3 regions of the Bacillus sp. m3-13 genome follow, and region 2 is predicted to be linked to each of the others. Evidence: riboswitches for the same ligand, from Rfam matches in the RefSeq annotation. Region 2 holds a riboswitch; each other region holds the start of a gene.

Region 1 (3,277 bases), on a different contig from region 2:
TACAGTAGTAAAGTAGTCACCAACAACTAGTTCTTGTCCAAAAAGAGTGGTAAATGTAGCTTCAGGGTCTGCCACCATATCGTTGTTAACCCCAAAGATTGCACCAGTGATACGGTTGATAAGAACGAATGCAATCAGTGCAGCGAAAGCTCCTCCTGCACGTTCTTTCGCCCACGATCCACCAATGGCAACCGCAAATAATACATGCAGGTTGGTGATGATTCCCCAACCAATATCTTCCATCACTCTTGCAATCGTTTGCACAAGAGCTAAGTCTCCGCCAGTCATCCCGACCAACTTACCAAGAGAAATCATAATACCAGCAGCAGGCATAACCGCAACCACTACCAGCAAAGCTTTACCGAATTTCTGCCAGAAATCAAAAGACAAAAAGTTCTTCATTTTTTAACAGCCTTCTTTCTATAAAAGTTCTATTTTTTGTTGAAAACGAATTCATTTTAGTGTAAAACAATGCACATCTAGTGCAACCGTTTGCATTTTCCTATTGTATGGGATGTGGGTGAACAATGCAAGCAGAAAATATTATTTTAATAAATTTTTAACAAACTATAACAAGATGTAAGAAAAAATAGAAGAATGCAACTTTTGTTGGAAGTATATACAGGTTCCGTGAAAACGAGTACACTGTTTCCGTAATGTATGAAGAAAAGGAGACTTGATATGAAAAAGTGGATTTTCTCTATGATACTTGTTTTAGTAATGGTGCTATCTGCCTGCACAGAGGAAGCGAACAATGTGGACACTGCCGATTCCAAACAAGTTCCTGCTGACCAGAGCGGGGAAACGGTAACCGTCCTTATGAATATACAAATGGAAATGATTCAGACCATCCGCAAGCATCTCGAGCCTGTAACATCCTATGAAATGTCAGCAGGTGAAGGAGATCTTGAAGCAGCCGTTGAGGCTAGTAATCGTATTGCCAACGAACTTCGTGGAATTGAGATTCCGAAGAACTTGGATGATGATCTTAGCGCGGATATGAAGGATTCCATCGAGTTGTTAGCTCTATATTTTTGAAGAACGTGCTGCAGCCTTGTCAGAAGGCTCAGATGGTGAAGAAGTGACAGCTGCATTGGATACTTTCCACCAGAAAATAGGCGAAGTCTTTGAAGAGGTAGGCTTGCATGCCCCTAACTTCGAAAAGGATGTCTATTAATAGTTTTATGCGAAACGCCTTCCTGGTATGGGGGGCGTTTTTTGGTGGGGAATTAAGGTAATGGTCGGGATGAAGACCTCAGTGGAAGGAATTCAGGCTTGGAAGTGTCTTCATAAAGTGGATGAAGACCTTAGTGGGAGGATTTCAGGCTTGGAAGTGTCTTCATAAAGTGTATGAAGACCTTAGTGGAAGGGTTTCAGGCTTGAAAGTGTCTTCATAAGGTGTATGAAGACCTCAGTGGAAGGAATTCAGGCTTGGAAGTGTCTTCATAGGGTGTATGAAGACCTTAGTGGGAGGGTTTCAGGCTTGAGAGTGTCTTCATAAGGTGTATGAAGACCTCAGTGGAAGGAATTCAGGGTTAGAAGTGTCTTCATAAGGTGGATGAAGACCTTAGTGGGAGGGTTTCAGGCTTGGAAGTGTCTTCATAAGGTGGATGAAGACCTCAGTGGAAAGAATTCAGGCTTGAGAGTGTCTTCATAGGGGGTATGAAGACCTTAGTGGGAGGGTTTCAGGCTTGAAAGTGTCTTGATAAAGTGTATGAAGACCTCAGTGGAAGGAATTCAAGCTCAGAAGTGTCTTCATTGCCGCCCACCCCCGCTCAGCCTCCCCAAATCCCCCATCATCAATTCCCCTACAAGCTAATAAGCTATAAATAACACCAACTTTATTTAGCTATCCGAAATACTTGTCCATTCCCAAGTTTCGTGATAGGATTAGTTTAGATAATAATAATTGAATAGTAAGTTTTCTTATCAAGAGAGGTGGAGGGACTGGCCCTGCGAAGCCCGGCAACCGTATGGTACAAACAACCGTACAGGTGCCAATTCCAGCAAGACAAACGTTCTTGGAAGATAAGTGGATGTTACGGGCTTGTACTCAAACTTCTTCTTATCGAAGGAGTTTTTTGTTTGTCTACATACACAAACATTTAAGGGGGAAGCGTGAAATGAAGTTTGGATTTTGGTTGCCGATATTCGGCGGTTGGTTGAGAAATGTAGAGGACGAACAGATGCCGCCGACTTTTGATTATGCAAAAAAAGTGATCCAACAGGCAGAACAGCTTGGTTTTGACACCACTTTAATTGCCGAGCTTTTCCTAAATGATATTAAAGGACCGAAAGAGGACTCATTGGAAGCTTGGTCGACTGCTGCAGCTTTGGCAGCCGTTACAGAAAAAATTGAAATCATGACGGCGATCCGGCCTGGTTTTCATAACCCGGCAATTGCGGCAAAAGCAACCGCAAATATCGATCATATCAGTAACGGGCGATTCACTCTCAATGTCGTCTCGGCTTGGTGGGAAGGGGAGGCTCGTCAATATGGCGGGATTTTCACTGAGCATGATGAGCGTTATGACCGCACAAAGGAGTTTATTGATGTCCTTAAAGGCTTATGGACAGAGGACTCTTTTACCTATGAGGGAAAATACTATCAGTTGAAAGACACAAAACTTCACCCTAAACCGATGCAGCGCCCAAATCCGATACTTTACGCAGGTGGCGAGAGTCCGAAAGGGAAGGAAGTTATCTCCTCACACTGTGATGCCTATGTCATGCACGGGGGCACGGTGGAGGAAGTGGCGGCGAAGATTAATGATATGAAAGAAAAGAGAGCTAAGACACCGAATCCTCCTTTTCAATCCTTTGGGATGGCTGCTTATGTCATATGCAGAGATACGGAAGAAGAAGCGGAGGCGGAACTTGCCCGGATCACAGCTGTTAAAGAATCAGATGCGTATGCTGGATTTAAGGACTTCACAAGCAAATCACAGCTTGAACAACAAATACAACTGCAGGACTACTCTGTATCGAATAGGGGATTGCGTCCAAATTTAATAGGCACGCCAGAGCAGATTGCTACAAGAATACAAGAATTCGAGAAAGCGGGCGTGGACTTATTGCTATTACAGTTCTCCCCGCAGCTTGAAGAAATGGAGCGCTTTGCCAAAAAGGTGATGCCACTTGTAAAGTCGAGGACAGAAGAGCTTGCCCAATCATAAAAACCAAGCAGAGAATACACTAGCATATATGCATAAAATGGAGGCAAACATCGTGAAAAAAATCTACATTATCCATGAAAATAAAGAGTGGACAACACATT
Region 2 (3,277 bases):
TGGCACCAATAATTGTATCCATAATGAACCTTGTAAAAGGAATAAGTAAAAATATTAAAATGACAAATGGGATGGAACGGAAGATATTAACAAAAGCAGCAACCAATCCATTAACTAATCGGCTTTCCCATATGTTTCCCTTAGCTGTTAAAAACAATAATAGTCCTAAAACAATTCCTAAAATGAACGTAGCGACAACCGATATACTGCTCATATAAAGAGTTTCTAAGGTTGCTTCCCACATCTTGTCCCAATTAACTCTTTCAAGCATGTGTCATCACCTCCAACTCCACTTGCTGCTCACGGATAAATCTCAATGCTTCTTGAACTTGCGTCTCTTCGCCATCGAGGTGCACAAAAAGTGTGCCATATGCTCCATTTTGAGTCTGCGAGATTTTCCCTTGAAGAATGTTCACTTCAATTGGAAATCTGCGAATTAAATTCGTAATTAATGGCTGTTCTGCCGAAGTCCCTACAAATGTTAGTTGAATTACTTTCCCTTGTGGGTATTCAGCCAACAAGTGCTCCACTGTTTCTTGCGTATCATCTGGTTCTGTCACCTGTTTTACAAAGCGTTTTGTGATTGGCTGTTCTGGCTTTCGGAAGACATTAAGTACATCTCCCTGCTCCACTACCTTACCATTTTCCATCACCGCCACACGATGACAGATTTTCCGGATAACATGCATTTCATGTGTGATTAGTACGATAGTCAGAGATAAACGCTTATTAATATCGACTAAAAGGTCTAAGATTGAATCTGTAGTCTGTGGATCCAATGCAGATGTAGCTTCATCACATAAAAGTACTTTAGGATTATTGGCAAGTGCTCTTGCTATTCCGACACGTTGCTTTTGTCCACCGCTTAGTTGAGATGGATAGGAGTCGTCTCTTCCCTCTAATCCTACAAGCTTGATGAGTTCATCCACACGCTTGTTTCGCTCTGACCTGCTCACTCCGGCAATCTCAAGTGGAAACGCGATATTTTCCTTCACAGTTCTTGACCATAAAAGATTGAAATGCTGGAAGATCATACTGATTTCCTGGCGTGCTTCTCTCAGTTCCTTGCCCTTAATTTTTGCAAGATTTCTTCCTGCTACATCCACCACTCCGTCAGTTGGCGTTTCCAGGCCATTTAGCATGCGGATCAACGTACTTTTTCCTGCACCGCTATACCCGATAACACCGAAAATCTCTCCTTGGTTGATGGATAAATCTATATTATCAACAGCTGTCACTACTCCGTTTTTCGTTTTAAATACTTTTTTCACACCCTGAAGTGAAATCATGTTCGCACCTACTTTCTTACTTTTCCTTGTTTTAGCTTACCCAATTAAGTTTAAACAAACGTTTGTTTAATCCTTGAAAACAAAAAATCCCTTCTGCAACAATGAGCAGAAAGGATTAAATGAGAAAAGTCCTTTCTCTCATCTATCAAAGCAAATTGCTTTGTGTGAATTGGCACCATTTCAACAATTCCATGTTGACGGTTGCCGGGTTTCATAGGGCACGTCCCTCCACCTCTCTCGATAAGAGATAAACATATATAATTAAAATTAAGTATTTGGGCAATTCGAATTAACGAGTGTTATCGTATCACGGTAATAATTAGCCTGTCAATTAAAAACTTTTTTACCGTGTTTAAAATATCTTTAAAGCATTCTCATCCACGCTAAAATCAGCTTTTTTATTTTGAACGATTTCTCCGTCACACTGCATGACCATGGAGGAACTTGGGCTTATTTTAATGGATGCGCCTCTAAGCATCGTGACATTTCGGTGTTTAATATGTCTCCCTCTAAAAGCAAGGGGAAACATAAATAATAACTCCCATCTTCCAATACCAGAAACCACACATATATCCAATGCCCCATCATTTCCACAGGCATCTGGGCAGATCATGATTCCCCCACCATAATAAGGGAGGTTGGCTACCGCTATCAGCCAAACATCCTGAAACTTATAAATCTTTTCATCTACTGCAATAGAAACATCAGACGGTTGGTAGGTGAAAAGAACTCTGAAAATATTCAGCACATACGACAAGCCACCTAAGCCTAATTTGTTCAATAAACGTTTCGACCTTGACCTATTGGTCACTTCTGCAACCTTGCCGTCAAACCCAAGTCCCGCAATCGATATGTAATGCTCTTCTTCTACTTTCGGTACATCTATTAGTTGATAGGAACCCTTTAAGATCCTAGACAATGCACCTTCCACAGCAAAAGGGACTCCAAGGCTTCTTGCCAAGTCATTTCCAGAACCGGCAGGAACAATCCCTAGAGCCACTTTTTTATGAACCAATTTATTCACCACTTCATGAATGGTACCATCTCCACCGACTACCACTACAGCTTGAACCAAATTCTCCTCTATATTTTCTATCAATTCACCGGCATGACCTGCATATTCAGTAAAAGATACGAGATAAGTTACATTTTTCTTTTCTAAGTACTTCTCCACTTCTTTCCACATACGAAGTCCTTTTCCGTTGCCAGCCATCTTGTTGACAATAATATGATACACTCTCCTACACCGCCTATAAATTCTCTTTATCTATCTACTTTAATTCGTTATAGGCGAGGACAATTCCTTTAAGATACCTCTTTTCTTTCTGAGCGGTTTACAAGGGTAAATAGGGAATCCATAAGCAAGAAATGTCTGAAGGACCCTTTAAATGCCAAACCTTTCACATCTCTCATCTTCGTTCCATTCAAAAGTTCCAATATATCTTCTTTAGATCCTTCTATCACAATATCAGCTACCGTTGCATCTTGCACCAGTTGCATTTGGTTTTTACTTAGTGAAAAAAACGATTTTTCCCCTTGGGTGACTATACAGCAGCGCAGACTGTAGTATGGCAAAATTTCCATGACATGCGACTTACTTTTGGCTTTAAGAAGAAACATTTCCAAGTTCTCTACTACCATTACAAACCAGCCCCCTTTGCCTATTAATTTCCCTGTATATCAGCCTAATCCCTTCAATAAAAAAAGAACAATTACCGCGTATTGCCGATAATGTTCTTCATTTCCCAAGAAATATGTCAGACTATGATGTCTTTACCATAGTCTTTTGGTAAGTTGCCGTCGTTTTTTCCCTAAACATCATATAAAAGAAAATAGAACTTGTCAGATAAAGCACAGCCGTGATGGAGAATACAATCGAATATCCCCAATATTCCCCGTACAAAAGCACTATAGTCATGGAGACTGGACCCATACTTGCCCATCCGAGCGAGAAGACCATTTGATTAATGGAGTTTGCAAAACCCTTC
Region 3 (3,277 bases), on a different contig from region 2:
CATAATGGCAATGATATTGTCACTATTGGTGATGGTTCCATCAAAGTCACAAAAAATCATTTGTTTATTGGCATTCATGTTGTAACCTCCACACTTCCCCACTGCTTGAGGGCCACCTCTAACTCCGGATGCTTTTGTGCGTATGATGTCAATGATTCCCCAGCTTTTACCGCATCTACTGCCTGACGAAAAGCTTTTGCTCCGGCAGCCCCACCAAGCTTATGCCCGTGCACCCCGCCTCCTGCGTTGATGACCGCATCGTTGCCAAAATCCTGATAAAGTAGTGGTACGAGTCCAGGGTGTATTCCAGCTGAAGGGACAGGCAGTGTCGATTTAAACTGATTGTCTGCTACTGTCAGAGCGTCCCGGATACCGAGCGCCTGTTCCTTCGGCAATGCCACACTTCCGTAAGGAGATGGGAATAAAGAAAAGTCAGCACCTGCATAGCGTAAAAGTTTTCCTAACAACAACTCATTGGAAACGCCATAAAATTCTGATGGGGTAACCGCCCCACTAACCGCCGGATGCGCCATAATCGGAATGGATACTTCCTTGTCTTCAGCCAAACTTTGAAGTGTATCAAGCCCATAAGCAAAAACATTGAATAGCAGAAAATCAGCACCTAATTCTACCGCTTCTTTTTGCTTTATCTTTAAGCTCTAACGTACGACCTGTCAGATTAACCGCATATCTTGCACGATGTCCTGTCTCTTCCTTCACTTCCTCTAGAATCCTTTTTGCCTTCGTTAATCCTTTTTTCAAAAGGGGTAAGGTCGTTTTCAAACAATATTTCATCATCCTTGATGAAATCAACTCCCCCTAGAGCCTGTTCCTTCAACTGATCCGTTAAATAATCAAGGTCCCTGCCAATCACCCCTTTGAAAATGCTCATCACAAATGGTCTATGATGTACGCCAGTAATGGAGCGAAGCCCTTCTATTCCGAATTTCGGTCCAGGATATGCTAGCTTCAAGTCATTGCTGAACTCAAGATCAATCAACTTAATTTCCCCATCTAATGACAACTTGCCAAATACCGTGGTTAAAAATCGCCGGCAAGTCATTGCTATAATTGAAACTAGGATAAGCAATTTGGATAATGCCACGTGTCACCGTATTCCCTAAATAAGAATTCACCCTGTCATTTGACGAGAGCTCTTTCACGCTTACGACTCTGCCTTTATGCTTTCTCAATTGCTCCTGTTCAAGCTGCGGAAGTTCAGTCCAGGACCCGATGGTAAGTCCAAGTGCGATCCCTTCCGCTTTTTTTTCGAGATTCCCGTTATGATCATGAACCAAATAGGTTGCTAGAATTTCTGACATTATGTACACCCTTTCTAACGATGATAAAAAAACAAAAAACCCCTTCCATAAGAAGAGGTTAGTCTATCTAACGTCCTCTTATCTATCAGCTTTTTGCTGCAAGATTTAGCACCGTGCTTAACTGAATAAGTCGGTTGCCGGGTTTCATCGGGCTAGTCCCTCCACCTGCTCTTGATAAGATTGGATTATATATAAAATTCAAATTATCTAAATACTAAATTCTAGTTGAGATTATGCCATCATTTTGAGTTTATGTCAACAGACTATTCAGAAAATCTTTAACCCTCTGATTCGTTGAACTACTTCTTGTAATCTTTCTGTACTGGTTAATAAACCGACGCGCACATAACCTTCCCCAAAGGATCCAAAGCCAATACCAGGTGCCACCACCACATGGGCTTCTTCAAGCAGTTTGTCTGCAAACTCCTCAGATGTGTATCTTTCCGGAACTTTTAACCATGCAAAAAAAGAACCTTTTGGCGCCTTTACTTCCCAACCAATTTCCTGTAATCCATGAATAAGGATGTTTCGTCTCTCCTCATACAAATCTACCAATTCTTGAACACAGGTTTGTTTATCTAACAAGGCAGTGGCAGCCGCCTCTTGGATCGCGCCAAAAATACTGACATACATATGGTCTTGCAATAGATTGATCGCTTTGATCACACTTTCATTCCCCACTGCAAACCCCACTCGCCATCCGGCCATATTAAAAGTTTTCGACAATGTATAGATTTCAATCCCGACATCTTTCGCACCAGGAGTTTGTAAGAAGCTAAGTGGTTTTTTTCCATCAAATCCGATTGCACCATATGCAAAATCATGAACCACGCAAATATCGTGCTCATTTGCAAGGTCTACCGTTTCTTTAAAAAATACAGAATTCGCTACAGCCCCTGTCGGATTATTGGGGTAATTGAGGAACATAAGCTTAGCCGCTTTTAAGACTTCCGGATTGATATCTTCATAGTTTGGTAAAAAATGATATACTTCTTTTAAAGGCATGTATTCCATTTTCGCTCTGGCCAATGCCACACCAGACCAATAATCAGGATAACCCGGGTCTGGGACAAGCACGGTATCCCCTTCATTCAATAAACATTGGGGGATTTCTACCAGCCCAGCTTTGCCACCAAAGAGTATGGCCACTTCAGTTTCTGGATTTATGTCCACTTCATATTCTCGTTTATAAAAAGTTGCGATCGCTTCTTTAAAAAAATGATGACCCTGAAAAGGGGAATATTTATGATGATTCGGTTTTTCGGTTGCTTCCTGTAACGACTTTACAATATGTTCAGGAGTCGGTTGGTCAGGGTTTCCTTGTCCAAGATTAATAACATCATGACCTTGTGCAACAACCTTTCCCACTTTTTCAACCAATGAAGCAAAGAACTGTTTAGGCAGTGTATTTAATAATTCAGATTGTTGAAAGTGTTTCACCTTTTTCACCTACTTAAAAAATTCTTGAAATCCTAGTCACAAATCATATATTGTTAGATTCAACTTGTAAAGTATTTTTTCAACGGGGGGATAAAATTATGAAATGGAAAATAGCTTGTATTCAATTTGATGTAGCCTTTGGAGATCCCAAAGCAAATATAGAAAAAGCATGTGAACTACTGACATTGTCAGGTAAGGATCGACCAGATATCATTGTCCTTCCTGAACTTTGGTCCACAGGTTATGACCTCGAACGCCTTGATAAAATTGCAGATTCCGGCGGTTTTGTCACTACCAAATTCCTTAAATCTGCTGCAAAAGAACTTAAAACCCACATTGTGGGTGGTTCTGTCGCCAAAAAAACGAACAAAGGAATTTATAATACGATGATTACCGTCAATAAAGATGGCGAAGTTGCCGGCGAATATAGCAAATTGCACCTTTTTCGCTTGATGGACGAGCATCACTTCCTTCAGCCAGGAAAAACGGATGGGATGTTTGAGCTTGACGGAGAA

Evidence for each region. A riboswitch is a leader RNA that binds a small molecule or an ion and turns the genes downstream of it on or off. The one in region 2 is predicted to bind S-adenosylmethionine.
Region 1: another riboswitch for S-adenosylmethionine. It lies ahead of M313_RS0115920 (LLM class flavin-dependent oxidoreductase); the one in region 2 lies ahead of M313_RS0114355 (methionine ABC transporter ATP-binding protein).
Region 3: another riboswitch for S-adenosylmethionine. It lies ahead of mtnW (2,3-diketo-5-methylthiopentyl-1-phosphate enolase); the one in region 2 lies ahead of M313_RS0114355 (methionine ABC transporter ATP-binding protein).

Annotation. Positions count from the first base shown of each region.
Region 1 covers NZ_ACPC01000022.1:74,931-78,207, reverse strand. Annotated here, with positions in the region: gene M313_RS0115940 (PTS transporter subunit IIBC) at 1-402, opposite strand, end outside; gene M313_RS0115935 (hypothetical protein) at 682-1,038, shown strand; gene M313_RS26670 (hypothetical protein) at 1,055-1,177, shown strand; SAM riboswitch class I at 1,924-2,035, shown strand; gene M313_RS0115920 (LLM class flavin-dependent oxidoreductase) at 2,124-3,176, shown strand; gene M313_RS0115915 (ATP-grasp domain-containing protein) at 3,229-3,277, shown strand, end outside.
Region 2 covers NZ_ACPC01000020.1:110,768-114,044, forward strand. Annotated here, with positions in the region: gene M313_RS0114350 (methionine ABC transporter permease) at 1-271, opposite strand, end outside; gene M313_RS0114355 (methionine ABC transporter ATP-binding protein) at 264-1,289, opposite strand; SAM riboswitch class I at 1,425-1,536, opposite strand; gene M313_RS0114365 (diacylglycerol/lipid kinase family protein) at 1,642-2,526, opposite strand; gene M313_RS0114370 (hypothetical protein) at 2,595-2,930, opposite strand; gene M313_RS0114375 (MFS transporter) at 3,052-3,277, opposite strand, start outside.
Region 3 covers NZ_ACPC01000012.1:104,332-107,608, reverse strand. Annotated here, with positions in the region: gene M313_RS0105365 (2-hydroxy-3-keto-5-methylthiopentenyl-1-phosphate phosphatase) at 1-78, opposite strand, end outside; partial or broken gene mtnW (2,3-diketo-5-methylthiopentyl-1-phosphate enolase) at 75-1,322, opposite strand; SAM riboswitch class I at 1,398-1,503, opposite strand; gene M313_RS0105355 (pyridoxal phosphate-dependent aminotransferase) at 1,590-2,762, opposite strand; gene M313_RS0105350 (carbon-nitrogen family hydrolase) at 2,861-3,277, shown strand, end outside.